3 regions of the Geobacillus sp. Y412MC52 genome follow, and region 3 is predicted to be linked to each of the others. Evidence: riboswitches for the same ligand, from Rfam matches in the RefSeq annotation. Region 3 holds a riboswitch; each other region holds the start of a gene.
What was found. A riboswitch is a leader RNA that binds a small molecule or an ion and turns the genes downstream of it on or off. The one in region 3 is predicted to bind S-adenosylmethionine.
Positions count from the first base shown of each region.

Region 1 (5,410 bases), 1.4 Mb from region 3:
TGGAACATACAAAAAGCGGCTTGCAATTTGATGAAAAAGCGATGCTCATTATTGCCGCCATCGCCTTGCACAATTTGCCTGAAGGACTGTCGGTCGGGGTGAGCTACGCCTCGGACAGCTCTTCGCAAATCGGCAATTTAATCGCCCTGGCGATTGGCTTGCAAAATGCACCGGAAGGGTTTTTGGTCGCTTTGTTTTTAATCAACCAGCAAATCGGGCGCTTGAAGGCGTTTCTGATCGCCACGTTGACCGGTGCGGTGGAAATCGTCACATCGCTGCTTGGTTTTTACTTAACCTCCCTTTTTCGTGAGCTCGTTCCGTACGGGCTGGCGTTCGCCGCGGGGGCGATGCTGTTTATCATTTACAAAGAGCTCATTCCCGAAAGCCATGGCGATGGAAATGAACGGACATCGACGTATGCGTTTATTGTCGGCATTTTGTTTATGATTTTTCTAACACAATCGTTTTAACGGAAACAACCCCGCCGCCTGTATATAAGCAGCGGGGTGTCCGTTGTTATTGGACGGCTTCCTCTTTTTCTTCATATGGATGAGCGACCCAGCCGGACGGGTCGATAAACAAGCGCACCGCAACGACCCGACGGTCATCCATGAGCGTAAAGTAATGCGGATTCCCTTCCGGCACGGAAATGACGTCGCCGGCTTCAAGCTCTACATCAAAATAGCCGGTTTCTTTGTCGCCTTTGATGATGAAAATGCCATGGCCGGCCGTAATGGCGCGCACTTCATCTTCCGTATGGATGTGCACTTGTTCAAATTTTTTCAGCAGTTCATCCAAGTTCGGCGTCGCGTCGGACAGAGCGACGATATCCCACGTTTTGTAGCCGCGGCGCGCCGCCAAATCTTCAATTTCATCTTTGAACGCCGCTAAAATTTCATTTTTTTCTTCATCCGTGAGTACGTATTTGTCACGCAAATGCTCCGGCAGTTTCGTGATGTCCCAATGTTCATACAACACCCCTTGACTGTTCAAAAACGCGCGCACATTGTCTTCTCCTTCAATCACTTGACCCGTTTTTCTCACTTTGATGACGGCCATTGTTCACATCCTCCTTTGGAAAAATGTATATGGATTAGCCAACCGGCAGGCCGGCCCGCTGCAAAAGCAGCCGCTTCACCTGCCAGCGGAACAAAAACTCCCATGCCTCCAAATGTTTTTTCGCTTCAAACGCTGTACGCCCCCAGACCGTGATGCCGTGGTTTTGGATCAACACCGCGCCGGCGTCGCCATGGATATAGTTCGCAAACTCCCGAGCGAGCGTCGGAATGTCGGCGTAATTGTCAATGATCGGGATGCGCACTGCGGCATTTTCCTCCCAAATGCCGAACGCCTTGATGATTTCCTGGCCGGAAAAGACCGCTTCCCCGTTTTGCGCATACAGTTCAGAAATCAAGTTGTTGTCGACAGTATGAACGTGCAAGACGCAGCCGGCATTCGTCCGTCCGTAAATTTCCGCGTGCAAGAGCGTCTCGGCCGAGGGCTTCAAGTTTGTTTCCTCCGCCGGTTTTCCGGCGGCGTCAACGAGCAGAAAATCCTCGTCTGTTTGCTTCCGCTTATCCTTGCCGCTCGCTGTCACCAAAAACGTCAATGGGTCGTCCGTCACCTTGATCGACAAATTGCCGCTTGTCGCGAAAAACCAGTCGCGGGCGGCGAGCTCGGCTTTCACTTCCGCGAGCTCGTTCCACTTTTTCACGACGATGCTCATACGATCACCTCCATTCGCTGCAACGCATCAATCACGTCAAAAAACGTCGCAAACGGCGCATGCGGCAAGCCGAGCTCTTGGCATTTTTGGAGCAGAAAATCGCGCGCCAGCACGTAATCCGCTTGCTTCGCCACCGCTAAATCCGTAATCGAATCGCCAATGACGACATGGTATCCGTCCGGGCGGGCAAGCTTGCGAAGGAGCGATGGCTTGCAGCAGCCGCAGCCGTTTTGGCATTCAACGTCGCACGCATGCGGCCATGTAATGCGAATGGTCTCGCCGCTGAAATCAGAGCCGTTGCAAAAAATGCGCTCCGGTTCAATGAGCCCTTCAAGCAGCGGATAGACGAAAAAGTCGATGCCGCCGCTGACGATATAAAGCGGGATTCCCCGCTCTTTCGTAAACGCGACAAACTCTCGGAATCCCGCGCGCAACCGAGCGGTGCGCCGCAGGAAATCCACAATTTCATCCTTCAACGTGGACGGAAGGAGGGAAAACATCTTCCCGACTCCTTCCTGAACAGAAATGCGCTCAGCGAGAATGTCGTCTTTTAACGCCTCCCACTCCGGCGGGGCGAACTGTTTCATAATCGCGATGATGTTGTCGTTTTCCGTAATGGTGCCGTCAAAATCACAAAAGAGAACGAGCTGTTTCGTCATGCTTCCACCTCAACGACGCCCCAGCGGTCGATCGCTTTTTGCAGCGCTTCGTTTTCTGCTGCCGCCGCACGCAGCGGACGGCCGGCCAGCACCGCGTCGATCGCCGCGCGAAACGCCCGTCCGCCACCGATCGCCCCGTCCGGATGGCCGTGGATGCCGCCGCCGGCGTTGACGATGCTGTCAAGGCCGAAATCGCGGACAAGGAGCGGCACCAATCCCGGGTGAATGCCGGCCGACGGAACCGGAAATGCCCGAGCGAACGGCTCTTGGTCGTCGGTGAGCGCCCTTGCGATGCCAAGCGCCTGCTCACGCTCCAAGGCGACGCTGCCATACGGCGACGGGAACAGGACAAAGTCGGCGCCGGCGAGCCGCAAAAGCTTTCCAAGCCAAAGCGAAGGAGCCACCCCATAAAACTCCGACGGCGTAACGGCGCCGCTGAACGCCGGGTGAGCCATAATCGGCAGCGCAATCTCCTCGTCTTCACGCAACGCTTGCAGCACATCAAGCCCATAAGCGAAGACGTTAAACAACAGCACATCAGCGCCAAGCTCGGCGGCTCGTTTCGCTTTGTCCTTTAACGCAAACGTTTTGCCGGTCAAGTTGACGGCATACAACGTCCGCTTGCCCGTTTGTTCGTACACTTCCTGAAGCGCCGTCTTGCCCTCGGTGATCCGCTTTTCAAACGGAAGAAGTTCGCTGTCAAACAAAATTTCGTCATCTTTCACCAAGTCAACGCCGCCGAGCGCCTGTTTTTTCAATTCCGACGTCAAATACGCCAAATCGCGGCCGATCATGCCTTTAAAAATGCTCATCAACAATGGGCGGTTATGGACTCCGACTTTCTCGCGAATGCCGGCGATGCCAAAGCGCGGCCCGGGAAACTGCCGCTTCCATTCATCCGGAAACTCTAAATCAAGCAGCCGCACTTCACCGTCGAGCGACAGCTTGCCGAACGTCGTGACCAACAATGCCGGCAAATCGGCGCTGAAGTTGACTGTCGGGTAGGCGATTTTGACGATCGCCCGCTTCAGCCGCTTGCCGAAATACGCGTTTACCCGCTCGCTTTCGCCAAGCTCTTCGATCGCAACGACTTCCCCTTTATGTTTGCGGAGCTGCTCTTGCTCTAATGCCGGCAAGTCCGTCCATGTGCCAACCGTCAAGCCGAGCGCGATCCCTTCCGCCTTTTTCCGAATGTCTGTTTCATCATGAAGCAAATACGTTGCAATCACTGCACTCATCGTTCATCCCTCTCAATCTCGAAATAAAAACGCCTCTTCATAAGAAGAGGCGTCACTCATCCATGGCGCTCTTCTTATCTCTCAGCGTTTCCGCTGCAAGAATTAGCACCGTGCTTGGCGCGCGCCAAGCCGGTTGCCGGGCTTCATTGGGCTCGTCCCTCCGCCTGCTCTTGATAAGAAAGCCTGCTCGTTTATGCACTTGTCAAACAATTGGCAAATTTACTTTGAATTATGACATCACCGATTGGCGTTGTCAATCATTTTTCAAAAATTTTTTTCGAACAATCCAAGGCGGCCGATCCGCTCCGCTGCTTCGCGAAGCCGCGCTTCATCGGTCAAGAGGCCGACGCGCACATACCCTTCGCCGTGCTCGCCGAACCCGATGCCTGGGGCGACGGCGACATGCGCCCGCTCAAGCAACATGTCGGCAAACTCAGCGGATGATATGCCTTTTGGCAGCGGAAGCCAGGCGAAAAACGACCCGGATGGCGCCTGCACCTCCCAGCCGGCCTCGCAGAGCGCAGCGATGAACGCATTGCGGCGCGCCTCATACAATGCGACCAGCTCCGTGACACAATCTTGCGGACCAAGGAGCGCCGCGGCGGCCGCTTCCTGGATGGCGCCGAACAAGCTGACATACAAATGATCCTGCAAAAGCTCAAGCGCCCGAATGATCCGCTCGTTGCCGACGGCAAACGCCACACGCCAGCCGGCCATATTGTATGTTTTCGAAAACGTATAAATTTCGACGCCGACGTCTTTCGCCCCATCGACTTCCAGGAAGCTGACCGGTTTCCGGCCGTCAAAGCCGATCGCCCCATAAGCGAAATCGTGCACGACGGCAATGCCGTGCTTGGCGGCAAACGCCACTGTCTCCGCGAAAAATTCCTTTGTCGCCGTCGCGCCGGTCGGATTGTTCGGATAGTTTAAAAACATGAGCTTCGCTTGGTCGGCCACTGCCGCCGGAATGGCTTCATAGTCCGGCAAAAAACCGTTTTCCGCAACAAGCGGCATCATTTCCATCCGCGCGCGGGCAAGCGCGATCCCCGACCAATAGTCCGGATAGCCCGGGTCCGGGACAAGCACCACATCGCCCGGGTTGACGAGGCAAAGCGGCAGTTCGACAAGCCCGGCCTTGCCGCCGAACAAAATGGCGACTTCGCGGTCTGGATCGATGTTCACCCCGTATTCACGCGCGTAAAACGCGGCGATGGCTTCTTTCAAAAAGAAGTAGCCTTGAAACGGCGAATATTTATGGTATTTCGGATTGGCCGCCGCCCGCTGCATCGCCTCAACGATATGCTTTGGCGTCGGCTGATCCGGGTTGCCTTGCCCTAAATTGATCACGTCGCATCCGGCCTTGATTTTCTCCCCGACTTTTGCGACAAGCGAGGCGAAAAATTGCTTTGGCAGCTGCTCAAGCAACTCGGAAAAAGGAATTTCCATCGTCATCGCCCACACCTTCTTAAAAAATTCTTGAAATTCTAGTGCAACATCATATATCGTAAAAAGCAAAATGTAAAGCAAAATTTTTTCGAGGTGAAAACTCATGACGATCCGCATCGCCTGCCTCCAGCTTGATATTGCGTTTGGCGACCCGAACGAAAACGAACGGCGCGCGGAAAGCGCCATTGAATCGGCCGTCAAGGACGGCGCGAATATCATCGTGCTGCCGGAATTATGGACGACCGGCTACGATTTGACGCGCCTAGATGAGATTGCCGACGAAGGCGCCGAACGGGCGAAAGCGTTCGCCTCCCGCCTAACGCAAGCACACAGCATCCATC
Region 1 covers NC_014915.1:908,333-913,742, reverse strand. The annotation lists gene GYMC52_RS04630 (ZIP family metal transporter) at 1-470, shown strand, start outside; gene GYMC52_RS04625 (1,2-dihydroxy-3-keto-5-methylthiopentene dioxygenase) at 517-1,059, opposite strand; gene GYMC52_RS04620 (methylthioribulose 1-phosphate dehydratase) at 1,094-1,726, opposite strand; gene mtnX (2-hydroxy-3-keto-5-methylthiopentenyl-1-phosphate phosphatase) at 1,723-2,385, opposite strand; gene mtnW (2,3-diketo-5-methylthiopentyl-1-phosphate enolase) at 2,382-3,623, opposite strand; SAM riboswitch class I at 3,695-3,803, opposite strand; gene GYMC52_RS04605 (pyridoxal phosphate-dependent aminotransferase) at 3,888-5,075, opposite strand; gene GYMC52_RS04600 (carbon-nitrogen family hydrolase) at 5,173-5,410, shown strand, end outside.
Region 1: another riboswitch for S-adenosylmethionine. It lies ahead of mtnW (2,3-diketo-5-methylthiopentyl-1-phosphate enolase); the one in region 3 lies ahead of GYMC52_RS15555 (methionine ABC transporter ATP-binding protein).

Region 2 (5,410 bases), 180 kb from region 3:
GACAATCAAACTCCCGATCGGCCATGCGCTAAGTTTGATGAATTGGTCTAACGTGTTTAAAAAACTGTTGGCTTTCAAGATTTCCTCCTTGGAAACGATAAAAGGAACGAGGGAGTTTTTAATCGGATTATTGATCCCATCTAAAAAAGCGATCAATGATACAAAAACATAAACGATCGCAGTGTAATGTTCCGCACCCCAGTGCAAAAACAGCAAGAGAAAAAGCAGCAGAAATGTTTTACACATTTGTCCGTAGGACAATAACGTTTTTAGTTTATATTTTTCGAAAAATATCGGTGCGACGATTCCGCTAATAAATAACGACAATGTAACGAAAAAAGGGACTAATGCGGCAGCCATGGCTTTCGATGTCAAATGATATAGGTAAGAGACAACGGAAACAATGTAGAACACATCTCCGAAATTTGCGAAAGATTGTCCGATCCAAAGGAAATGAAATGTTTTATTTTTCATGACCTCAATCCTCTCTTTGATCATCGAAACGACTGGTGATGGAATAGTCAAAATGAACCAAAAATCAGATCTTCAGTCTTTGATGAAACTGGCTTTTGGCCACGCCCCAAAACGATGGAGCGAAGGAAAACGGGTTGATTTTCAACAATCTGCTAAAGGTAAATGGATATACTGAAGCAATGGAAGCCTCCCCCTATTCTGTGTGGAGTCTATTTTTATTCCTACAACTTCCCTTGTTTGTCAAGGATTTGTTCGGCATCAGAATGAAAAAATCCTCCCGATTTTCGTGGGAAGGGGGCGAAATGTGAGGCCCAAAGCAAAGGAAAGAAATAAAAAAACAGCCGGACAGGGAATACCGTGTCCGGCCGGGTTCTTGTTACACGAGCGGTCCGCCGAGTTTTTCAATGGACGGATCGATGTGGGCGAATTTTTGGAAGTTGGCGCGGAATTTTTGCGCCAGCTCTTTTGCTTTTTGTTCGTATGCTTGTTTGTCGGCCCATGTGTTTTGCGGCTGCAGGACTTCATCCGGCACGCCGGGGACGTGGGTTGGGATGGCGAGGCCGAAAATCGGGTCTTGCACCGTTTCGGCGTTGTCCAGCTCCCCTTCGACGGCGGCTTGCACCATCGCCCGGGTGTAGGCGAGCTTCATGCGGCTGCCGACGCCGTACGGTCCCCCTGTCCAGCCGGTGTTGACCAAAAAGACGCGAACGTTGTGTTCGGCGATTTTTTGCCCGAGCATTTCCGCGTACTCAATGGCCGGGCGCGGCAAAAACGGTGCGCCAAAGCACGTTGAGAACGTTGCTTCCGGTTCGGTGACGCCGCGTTCGGTGCCGGCGAGTTTGCTTGTGTAGCCGCTTAAGAAATGGTACATCGCTTGTTCGCGCGTCAGCTTGCTGATCGGCGGCAGGACGCCGAACGCATCAGCCGTCAAAAACACGATCGTGGACGGATGGCCGGCGACGCTCGGATCGATGATGTTTTGGATCGCCTGAAGCGGGTAGGCGGCGCGCGTGTTTTCCGTCAGCGTGCCGTCGTCGTAATTCGGCACCCGCGTCGCGTCATCGAGAACGACGTTTTCGAGCACCGCGCCGAAGCCGATGGCGTCAAAAATTTGCGGCTCTTTCTCGCGCGATAGGTTGATGCATTTCGCATAGCAGCCGCCTTCGATGTTGAAAATGCCGCGGCTTGACCAGCCGTGTTCATCATCCCCGATCAAGCGGCGGTTCGGGTCGGTCGAGAGCGTCGTTTTTCCCGTTCCCGACAAGCCGAAAAAGAGGGCGACGTCGCCTTCCTGGCCGACGTTGGCCGAGCAGTGCATCGGCAGGATGCCTTGTTCCGGCAGCAAATAGTTCATCACCGAGAAAATCGATTTTTTCATTTCGCCGGCATACTCGGTGCCGCCGATCAACACGGTGCGCCGTTCAAACGAGATGATGATGAACGCTTCCGAGCGCGTGCCGTCAACTTTCGGGTCGGCTTTAAAGTTCGGCGCGCAAATGACGGTGAATTGCGGCTCATGCGCGGCGAGCTCCTCGGCGCTCGGCCGGATGAACAGCTGATGGACGAACAAGTTGTGCCAGGCGAATTCGTTGACGACTTGAATCGGCAGCCGGTATTTCGGATCGGCGCCGGCAAAGCCTTTAAACACGAACAGTTCATCTTTCTTCATTAAATAGTCGAGCACTTTGTCGTACAGTTTATCAAACGTCTCCGGAGACATCGGCTGGTTGACCGCTCCCCAGTCGATCGTTTGCTTCGTTGACGGTTCTTCGACGATGTATTTGTCTTTCGGCGACCGCCCTGTGTACTTGCCGGTTGTCACCGCGACGGCTCCGGTGTGCGTCAGCCGTCCTTCGTTCCGCTGCAGGACTTTCTCAACGAGCTCGGCGACGGACAGTTGATGATGCACGTACGGTTTTTGCAGCAATAAATCAAGCTTGTTCGTCATGTTTGCGATCCCCATATTCAAAACCTGCCTTCTTTTTGAAATCACTCTTGAAAATAGTATAACACATTTTTATTAATAGTCCATACTAATTGTGTGGGTTTTTCAAACTTTATTTTGCCCAATGTGTCGATTTTCTTGAGGAAAGAATTTTCGCGGCTGGAAATGATAAAAAATGAATTTTGATAGTTGACTTTGCCGATTCCATTGCGATAAGATAAGTCATTGAACGGATACTCTTATCCCGAGCCGGTGGAGGGACAGGCCCGATGAAGCCCAGCAACCGTCACAACTGTACATGTGTGAAATGGTGCTAACCTGTGGCAAGGCGCAGTCCTTGAACGATAAGAGTGAAAGGAAGCAATACGATTGCCATGACCTTTCCTCAGCCGTTACAGGAAAGGTTTTTTATATTGCGAAGGGAAAAAGGGAAATGAGTTCCGTGTCGCCACATTATGCCAAGAGGAGGAAACAAACCGAATGTCAGCCAAACGCCGCTTGTTTACTTCAGAGTCTGTGACGGAAGGACATCCGGATAAAATTTGCGACCAAATTTCTGACGCCATTTTGGATGCCATTTTGGAAAAAGATCCGAACGCCCGCGTCGCCTGCGAAACGAGCGTCACGACCGGGCTGGTGCTCGTGAGCGGGGAAATCACGACATCAACATACGTGGACATTCCGCGCATCGTCCGCGATACGGTCCGGGAGATCGGCTACACGCGCGCCAAATACGGATTTGACGCTGATACGTGCGCGGTGCTGACGTCGATTGACGAACAATCGCCGGACATTGCGATGGGGGTGGACCGGGCGCTCGAGGCGCGCGAAGGTCAGATGACTGACGAGGAAATTGAAGCGATCGGCGCCGGCGACCAAGGATTGATGTTTGGGTTCGCCTGCAATGAGACGGAAGAATTGATGCCGCTGCCGATTTCGCTTGCGCACCGCTTGGCGCGCCGATTGGCGGAAGTGCGCAAAACGGACGTCTTGCCGTACTTGCGGCCGGACGGGAAAACACAAGTGACGATCGAATACGATGAAAACGGCAAACCGGTGCGCGTCGATACGATCGTCGTTTCCGCGCAGCACCATCCGGAAATTACGCAAGAGCAAATCCAGCGCGACATTAAAGAACAGGTCATCGAGCCGGTCGTGCCCGCGGAGCTGCTTGATGAGAACACGAAATATTTCATCAACCCGACAGGACGGTTTGTCATCGGCGGTCCGCAAGGGGATGCTGGGTTGACGGGGCGCAAAATCATCGTCGATACGTACGGCGGCTACGCCCGCCACGGCGGTGGCGCGTTCTCGGGCAAAGATCCGACGAAAGTCGACCGCTCGGCGGCGTATGCGGCCCGCTATGTCGCGAAAAACATCGTCGCGGCAGGACTGGCCGACAAATGCGAAGTGCAGCTTGCCTACGCGATCGGCGTCGCCCGCCCAGTTTCGATTTCGATCGATACGTTCGGCACCGGCAAAGTGTCGGAAGACATTTTGATTGAGGTCGTGCGCAACAACTTCGATCTCCGCCCGGCGGGCATCATCAAAATGCTCGACCTTCGCCGCCCGATTTACAAACAGACGGCTGCTTACGGCCATTTTGGGCGTACGGACATCGACCTGCCGTGGGAGCGCACCGACAAAGCCGCCTTGTTGAAAGAACAAGCGCTGGCGTTGGCGGACAAGTGATGAAAGAAAAAGAGCTGCCTGATCACGGCAGCTCTTTTTTGTTGGCGCACGATGTCCGCTGTTGCTGCAGCGCTTTGTAATACTGCCCTTTCTCGACATATTCGCGGCGTATGCGCTCCATTTCGCGGATGTCGTCTTCCGTCAGTTCGCGGACGACTTTCGCCGGCCGGCCGAGGGCGAGCGTGTTGGGCGGAATTTTTTTGCCCGGCGGCACTAAACTGCCGGCGCCGATAAACGCGCCTTCCCCGATTTCCGCGCGGTCCAAAATGATCGAGCCCATGCCGATGAGCGCGTTTTTGCGAACGATGGCGCTGTGCAAAATGACTTGATGGCCGACTGTTACACCGTCTTCAATGATAAGCGGATTGTTTGGACTTTGATGCAAAATTGAGTTATCTTGAATATTGACCCGGTTGCCAATCACCGTTGGCGCCACATCGCCGCGAATGACGGTATTGAACCAAATGCTCGTCTCTTCGCCGATCACGACATCGCCGGTGATCGTCACATAGTCGGCGATAAAGGCGGAGGCGGCAATTTGCGGCGTTTTGCCTTTGTATGGGTAAATCATGGGCGTTCGTTCCTTTCTGTTGCAAAATCGATCGTTCACCATGTATTGTACAACGCTGCGTCCAAATCGCCAACGAAAGCGAGCGCGCCTGATCGGGATTGGTGAAAAACGTTTCGTTTCGCCCGATGAGTGGTTGGGATCGGGAAAGAAGATCCGATTTCACAAAGCTTCTCAACGTGAGAAGAACCGTTGTTGAGCGGCTTTTTCATTCCATCGCCAACCCTTTTATGGTTTGCCCCGGCCGCATTGATGGCAATACTGGAAGACGAGATCGCAGGCTGTTCAGACGCGAAACGATTTTGGTTGCCGATAAGATGGAAATGCTAGGAGACGAGACCATGGTGTTTGCACCTGAGGTGAGCCGATTGAACATTCCGAAAAACCCCATCGCCTTGATGAAAATGGTGTATCGTGACGTGCTTCCGCTTGTCCACCGCGAGCTTGCCTATTGGCGGCGCCAGGCCGAGCGCATTCCCGACCCGGAATTGCGGCGCCAGGCCTTGGCGAGCATCGCTTCGAAAACGTTCCATTGCGAAGGCGGCTCCATTTTGGCGCTCTTGGCCGGAGAAAACATGGAGGATTGCATCCGCTTTATCGTTGCTTACCAGACGATCAGCGATTATTTGGATAATTTGTGCGACCGCAGCACCTCGCTCGATCCGCTCGACTTTCGCGCCTTGCACGATTCGATGCCGGACGCTTTGACGATCGGCGCGGAGCCGTCGAAC
Region 2 covers NC_014915.1:2,953,937-2,959,346, reverse strand. The annotation lists gene GYMC52_RS14510 (MFS transporter) at 1-474, opposite strand, end outside; gene pckA (phosphoenolpyruvate carboxykinase (ATP)) at 851-2,437, opposite strand; SAM riboswitch class I at 2,656-2,770, shown strand; gene metK (methionine adenosyltransferase) at 2,900-4,111, shown strand; gene GYMC52_RS14495 (gamma carbonic anhydrase family protein) at 4,134-4,682, opposite strand; gene GYMC52_RS14490 (tetraprenyl-beta-curcumene synthase family protein) at 5,021-5,410, shown strand, end outside.
Region 2: another riboswitch for S-adenosylmethionine. It lies ahead of metK (methionine adenosyltransferase); the one in region 3 lies ahead of GYMC52_RS15555 (methionine ABC transporter ATP-binding protein).

Region 3 (5,410 bases):
CTCGTCGCCGTCGAACAAGGCGACACGCTGCGGATGATGCTCGCCGCGCTCCGCCGGCTGACGCGCCATACGCCGATCAATGTGATCGCGAAAAAACGCGAAGCGGCCGCCGCGCTCATTGAAGCCGAACGGTATATTGTGTGATAGATAATGGGAAGTGCCAGGCAGACTGCCTGGTGCTTCTTATTTGTTTGCCAAACAGCGGAAATGAAAGGGAGGAGTGAAGATGGCGCTCACGCTCTATTGGTATCCAAAATGCGGAACGTGCCGGAAGGCGAAGCGTTGGCTCGATGAACACGGCGTTGACGTGCGGACGGTGAACTTAGTCGACGAGCCGCTGACGAAAGAGGAGCTCGCCCGTTTGCACCGTCAAAGCGGGCTGCCGCTCAAAAAATTTTTCAACACGAGCGGGATGAAATACCGCGAGCTTGGCTTGAAGGACAAGCTCGACCGCGCATCGGAAGACGAGATGCTCGATTGGCTCGCCTCGGACGGGATGTTGGTCAAACGGCCGATTTTGACGGACGGCGAGCGGGTCGTCGTGGGCTTTCGCGAACAAGAATACGAGGCGTTTTTCGCGGCGGGGACATAAAAAATTTTTGCAAAATCGGGTGAATTCAGTGAGTTTTTGCGGAAAATCGGTTATGATGAAAAGGAATATACATTTTGTCGCAATGGAGGGATTCGATGAACACGCCGAAAGAACTTCGTTACACAAAGGAGCATGAATGGGTGCGCGTGGAAGGAGAGAACGTGCGCGTCGGCATTACGGATTACGCCCAATCAGAGCTTGGCGACATTGTCTTTGTCGAGCTGCCGGAAGTCGGCGCAGAGGTTGCGGCGAACGAGCCGTTCGGCAGCGTTGAATCGGTGAAAACGGTCTCGGAATTGTATGCGCCGATCAGCGGCACGGTGGTCGAAGTGAATGAGGCGTTAAATGACCATCCGGAGTACGTGAACGAATCGCCGTATGACAAAGCGTGGATGATTGTCGTCAAACCGAACGATTTGAGCGAAATCGACAATTTGTTGACGGCGGAACAATACGAGGCGATGATCAACGAAGGATAAACGTTCCTGCAATCTTCGCTTCGATTCGGGCACTCTATACATACCGGAATTTGATTGAAAAAAGGGGTGCTCGCGATGGCGCTGCAAACGACGCGCATAGATGTCACGGACCGGATCATCGGCAAACTGAACGGCCGCTCGCTGGAGCTGTACGAGGAAGGAGAGCTCATCGGGCGCCTTCCGCTTCCGGCGGCCGTCCCGTTGAAAAATGGGTATACCGAACAAAACGGAAGAATTTACAAACAGGTGACCGCTACCGTTGAGCCGGACCAAAAATATGTCGATTGCGACGGGGAAGCGGGCTGGTGTTGAAAGGCAACGGTGGATGGCCGTTGCTTTTCATTTTCAACATTTGGCCGGCGCAGGACATACAATAATAGTATCCTCATTTGAAGTTAGGTGGGTCGGACATGCGACGCGTGGAAAAAGTGATCATCGTCGAAGGGCGATCAGACAAGCAAAAAGTGGCGGCGGTGCTGAACGAACCAGTCGTCATCGTCTGCACAAACGGCACGATCAGTGATGCGCGCCTTGAGGAGCTGGCTGATGAGCTGGAAGGATGCGATGTATACGTCTTGGCCGATGCCGATGAGGCGGGAGAAAAATTGCGCCGGCAGTTTCGCCGCATGTTTCCAGAGGCGGAGCATCTTTACATTGACCGGGCGTATCGCGAAGTGGCGACTGCTCCGCCTTGGCACTTGGCGCAAGTGTTGTTGCGCGCTCGTTTCGACGTCCGCATCGAATCGCTCATGAGGGGAAGAGGCGAGTGAAAGCGATCGACCGAAACGATGTCATGCGAGTGGTGGAAGTCGAGCCGCTTCTGGCCCTTTATTTGTATACACCGCTGTGCGGCACGTGCCAGCTGGCGCGGCGGATGCTCACGGTGGTGGAGCAGTTGTTTCCGGCGCTGCCGTTTTACGAAACGGACATCAACTATATCCCTGAGCAGGCCGTTGCGTGGAAAATTGAAAGTGTTCCTTGCCTGCTTCTTTTTAGGGACGGAACGATCGCAGGCAAGTGGTATGCCTTTCATTCCGTTCCGTATTTGTACGAAGTGATTCAAGCCTGCTTGCCGCCCCGATGATTCGCCTTTTTTTGACGCTGTTTGACACATTTCTTGGGAAATGACAAAAACGGCGCTCGTTCGTCAACGGGTTGTCGAGATTTTTGTGAAGGATTTCTCCTCTTCAGGTGGAAGTGAAAAAAATAAAAATGGGGGAGGGGATATCCATGGAAATGCGTGAATTAGTCGGGCAGTTCGTGGAACGGATGCAAGTGTTGCGCCATTTGGTGCCGATTTTGCCGGATGAGCAGCTATATGTTCGGTTTGAAAGCGATGACGAAACCGCCTTGCTGTTGATCGGCAAGGAATCAGCCGCTAGAGGGATGGAAAACGATGAACGGAAAACATTGACGGTGCGCGGCTCCAAAGAGGCGCTCGCGTCCCTGCTGAACGGCGAACTGAAGCTGCAGCAGCTCGTCCGGTTGCGTGAAGTGCACGTGTCAGGAAACTTCCGCCAGCTTTTGCTTCTTGAATCGCTCCTCCATTTGGCCAAGCCGTATCGGCACGTCGGATAAAAAAGATGTTGACACGATTCGACAGACAATGATACAATCACACTCGTAATCAATTGAATAGGCGATTGTTGCGCTCTTATCAAGAGAGGTGGAGGGATGTGCCCAATGAAGCCCGGCAACCGTCAGCGCATCTGCTGAAATGGTGCCAATTCACACAAAGCGGCCTGCTTTGAGAGATAAGAGACGGAATGGTGCACGATACCTTTCTGTTCTCTGCGGGCAGAAAGGTTTTCTTTTTGCGCTCTGCCGCTTGGGGAGGAAGGTGAAACGATGATTACACTCGAACAAGTGACGAAAATCTATCAGGCGGCCAACGGCTCGGTCACGGCTGTCGACAATGTGTCGCTTGAGATTCGCGAAGGGGAAATTTTCGGCATTATCGGCTACAGCGGCGCGGGGAAAAGCACGCTCATCCGCTTGCTCAATGGGCTCGAGAAGCCGACGAGCGGCCGGGTCGTCGTCGCCGGGCGCGATATGACGCGCGTGAAAGGGCGGGAGCTGCGCAAGGCGCGCCAAGAAATCGGGATGATTTTCCAGCATTTCAACTTGCTTTGGTCTCGCACGGTCAGGGAAAACATTGCCTTTCCGCTTGAAATTGCCGGCGTCCCGAAAGAGGAGCGGAACAAGCGGGTGGATGAATTGATCGAGCTTGTCGGCCTTTCCGGGCGCGAGGATGCCTACCCGTCGCAGCTGAGCGGCGGGCAAAAGCAGCGGGTCGGCATCGCCCGGGCGCTCGCCAACAACCCGAAAGTCTTGCTGTGCGACGAGGCGACATCGGCGTTGGACCCGCAGACGACTGATGCGATTTTGGACTTGCTCGTTGACATCAACAAGCGTCTTGGGCTGACGATTGTGCTGATCACCCATGAAATGCACGTCATCCGCAAAATTTGCGACCGCGTTGCGGTGATGGAAAGCGGCCGAATCGTCGAGCAAGGCGAAGTGTTGCATGTGTTCCGCAACCCGCAGCAACCGATTACGAAACGGTTCGTCAAGCAGCTGATCGAGCCCGAGGAGACGGAAGAGGCGATTTCCCATTTGTTTGGCCAATACCCGAGCGGGCTGATCGCGCAGCTGACGTTCGTCGGCGCGGCCGCCGGAAAGCCGCTCATCACCGAAGTGGTGCGCCAGTTTGCCGTCGATGTCAACATTTTGCAAGGGAAAATTTCGCAAACCCATCAAGGCGCCTATGGGGTGCTGTTCGTGCACCTCGACGGGGCGAAGGATGAAATCGACCGGGCGCTTGACTATATTCAACGCCAGCAAGTGGCGGTGGAGGTGATTCACGATGCTCGCTAACCTCCTGCCGAACGTGCAATGGGAGACGATGTGGGCGGCGACGGTCGAGACGCTGTATATGACGGGAGTGGCGGTGGCGGCCACTTTCGTCCTCGGAATCGTTCTTGGCTTGCTTCTATTTTTGACAGCGAAGGGCAACCTATGGGAAAACCGGTTTGTCAATACAGTGATTGCGGCGTTTGTGAACATTTTCCGCTCTATTCCGTTTATTATTTTGATCATTTTGCTCATTCCGTTTACCACCTGGCTCGTCGGGACGATGCTTGGCGCCAATGCGGCGCTGCCGGCTTTGGTCATTGGGGCCGCGCCGTTTTACGCCCGCATGGTGGAGATCGCCCTTCGCGAAATCGACAAAGGCGTCATCGAAGCAGCCCAAGCGATGGGCGCCTCAACGTGGACGATCATTTGGAAAGTGCTCTTGCCTGAATCGCTTCCAGCGCTCGTCTCCGGCATTACGGTGACGGCGGTGTCGCTCGTCAGCTATACAGCGATGGCTGGAGCTATCGGCGCCGGCGGGCTTGGGAACTTGGCGTATTTGGAAGGATTCCAGCGCAACCATAACGATGTGACGTTTGTCGCGACCGTGTTGGTGCTCGTCATTGTCTTTGTCATTCAGTTGATCGGTGACTTTGTCACTTCAAAAATCGATAAACGATAAAGGAGGAAGAAGTCGATGAAAAAATGGCTTGGTGCGCTCCTTGCCGCCGCTCTCGTCTTCGCCTTGGCAGCATGCGGAAGCAACAATCACGACAACGCGGAAGGCGGCAAAGACGGCAAATTGGTGAAGTTGAAAGTCGGTGCGTCGAACGTGCCGCATGCGGAAATTTTGGAAAAAGCGAAACCGATTTTGAAGAAAAAAGGCATCGACTTGGAGATCATTACGTTCCAAGATTACATCTTGCCGAACAAAGCGCTGGCGGAGAAGCAAATCGATGCCAACTATTTCCAACATATTCCGTATTTGGAATCGCAAAAGAAAGAGTATGGCTATGATTTCGTCAACGCCGGCGGCATTCATATCGAGCCGATCGGCTTATACTCGAAAAAATACAAAAGCATTGAAGAACTGCCGGACGGCGCGACGATCATCATGAGCAACTCGGTCGCCGACCATGGCCGCATTTTATCGATGCTGCAAGAAAAAGGGCTCATTAAATTGAAACCGGGCGTCGATAAAACGAAAGCGACAGTCAATGACATCATCGAAAATCCAAAGCATTTAAAATTTAAGGCCGATGTCGACGCCGGGCTTCTGCCGCAAATTTACAAAAACGGCGAAGGCGATGCGGTGCTGATCAACGCCAACTATGCGCTTGACGCCGGTTTGGATCCGGCGAAAGACCCGATCGCCGTTGAGTCGCCGAAAAACAATCCGTATGTGAACATTATTGCGGTGCGCAAAGGCGATGAAAACCGGAAAGAAATCAAAACGCTTGTCGAAGTGCTGCAATCGAAAGAAATC
Region 3 covers NC_014915.1:3,135,156-3,140,565, reverse strand. The annotation lists gene GYMC52_RS15590 (acyl-CoA dehydrogenase family protein) at 1-144, shown strand, start outside; gene GYMC52_RS15585 (arsenate reductase family protein) at 227-592, shown strand; gene gcvH (glycine cleavage system protein GcvH) at 688-1,071, shown strand; gene GYMC52_RS15575 (YusG family protein) at 1,147-1,383, shown strand; gene GYMC52_RS15570 (toprim domain-containing protein) at 1,482-1,841, shown strand; gene GYMC52_RS15565 (thioredoxin family protein) at 1,838-2,155, shown strand; gene GYMC52_RS15560 (SCP2 sterol-binding domain-containing protein) at 2,302-2,649, shown strand; SAM riboswitch class I at 2,723-2,832, shown strand; gene GYMC52_RS15555 (methionine ABC transporter ATP-binding protein) at 2,920-3,948, shown strand; gene GYMC52_RS15550 (methionine ABC transporter permease) at 3,938-4,606, shown strand; gene GYMC52_RS15545 (MetQ/NlpA family ABC transporter substrate-binding protein) at 4,622-5,410, shown strand, end outside.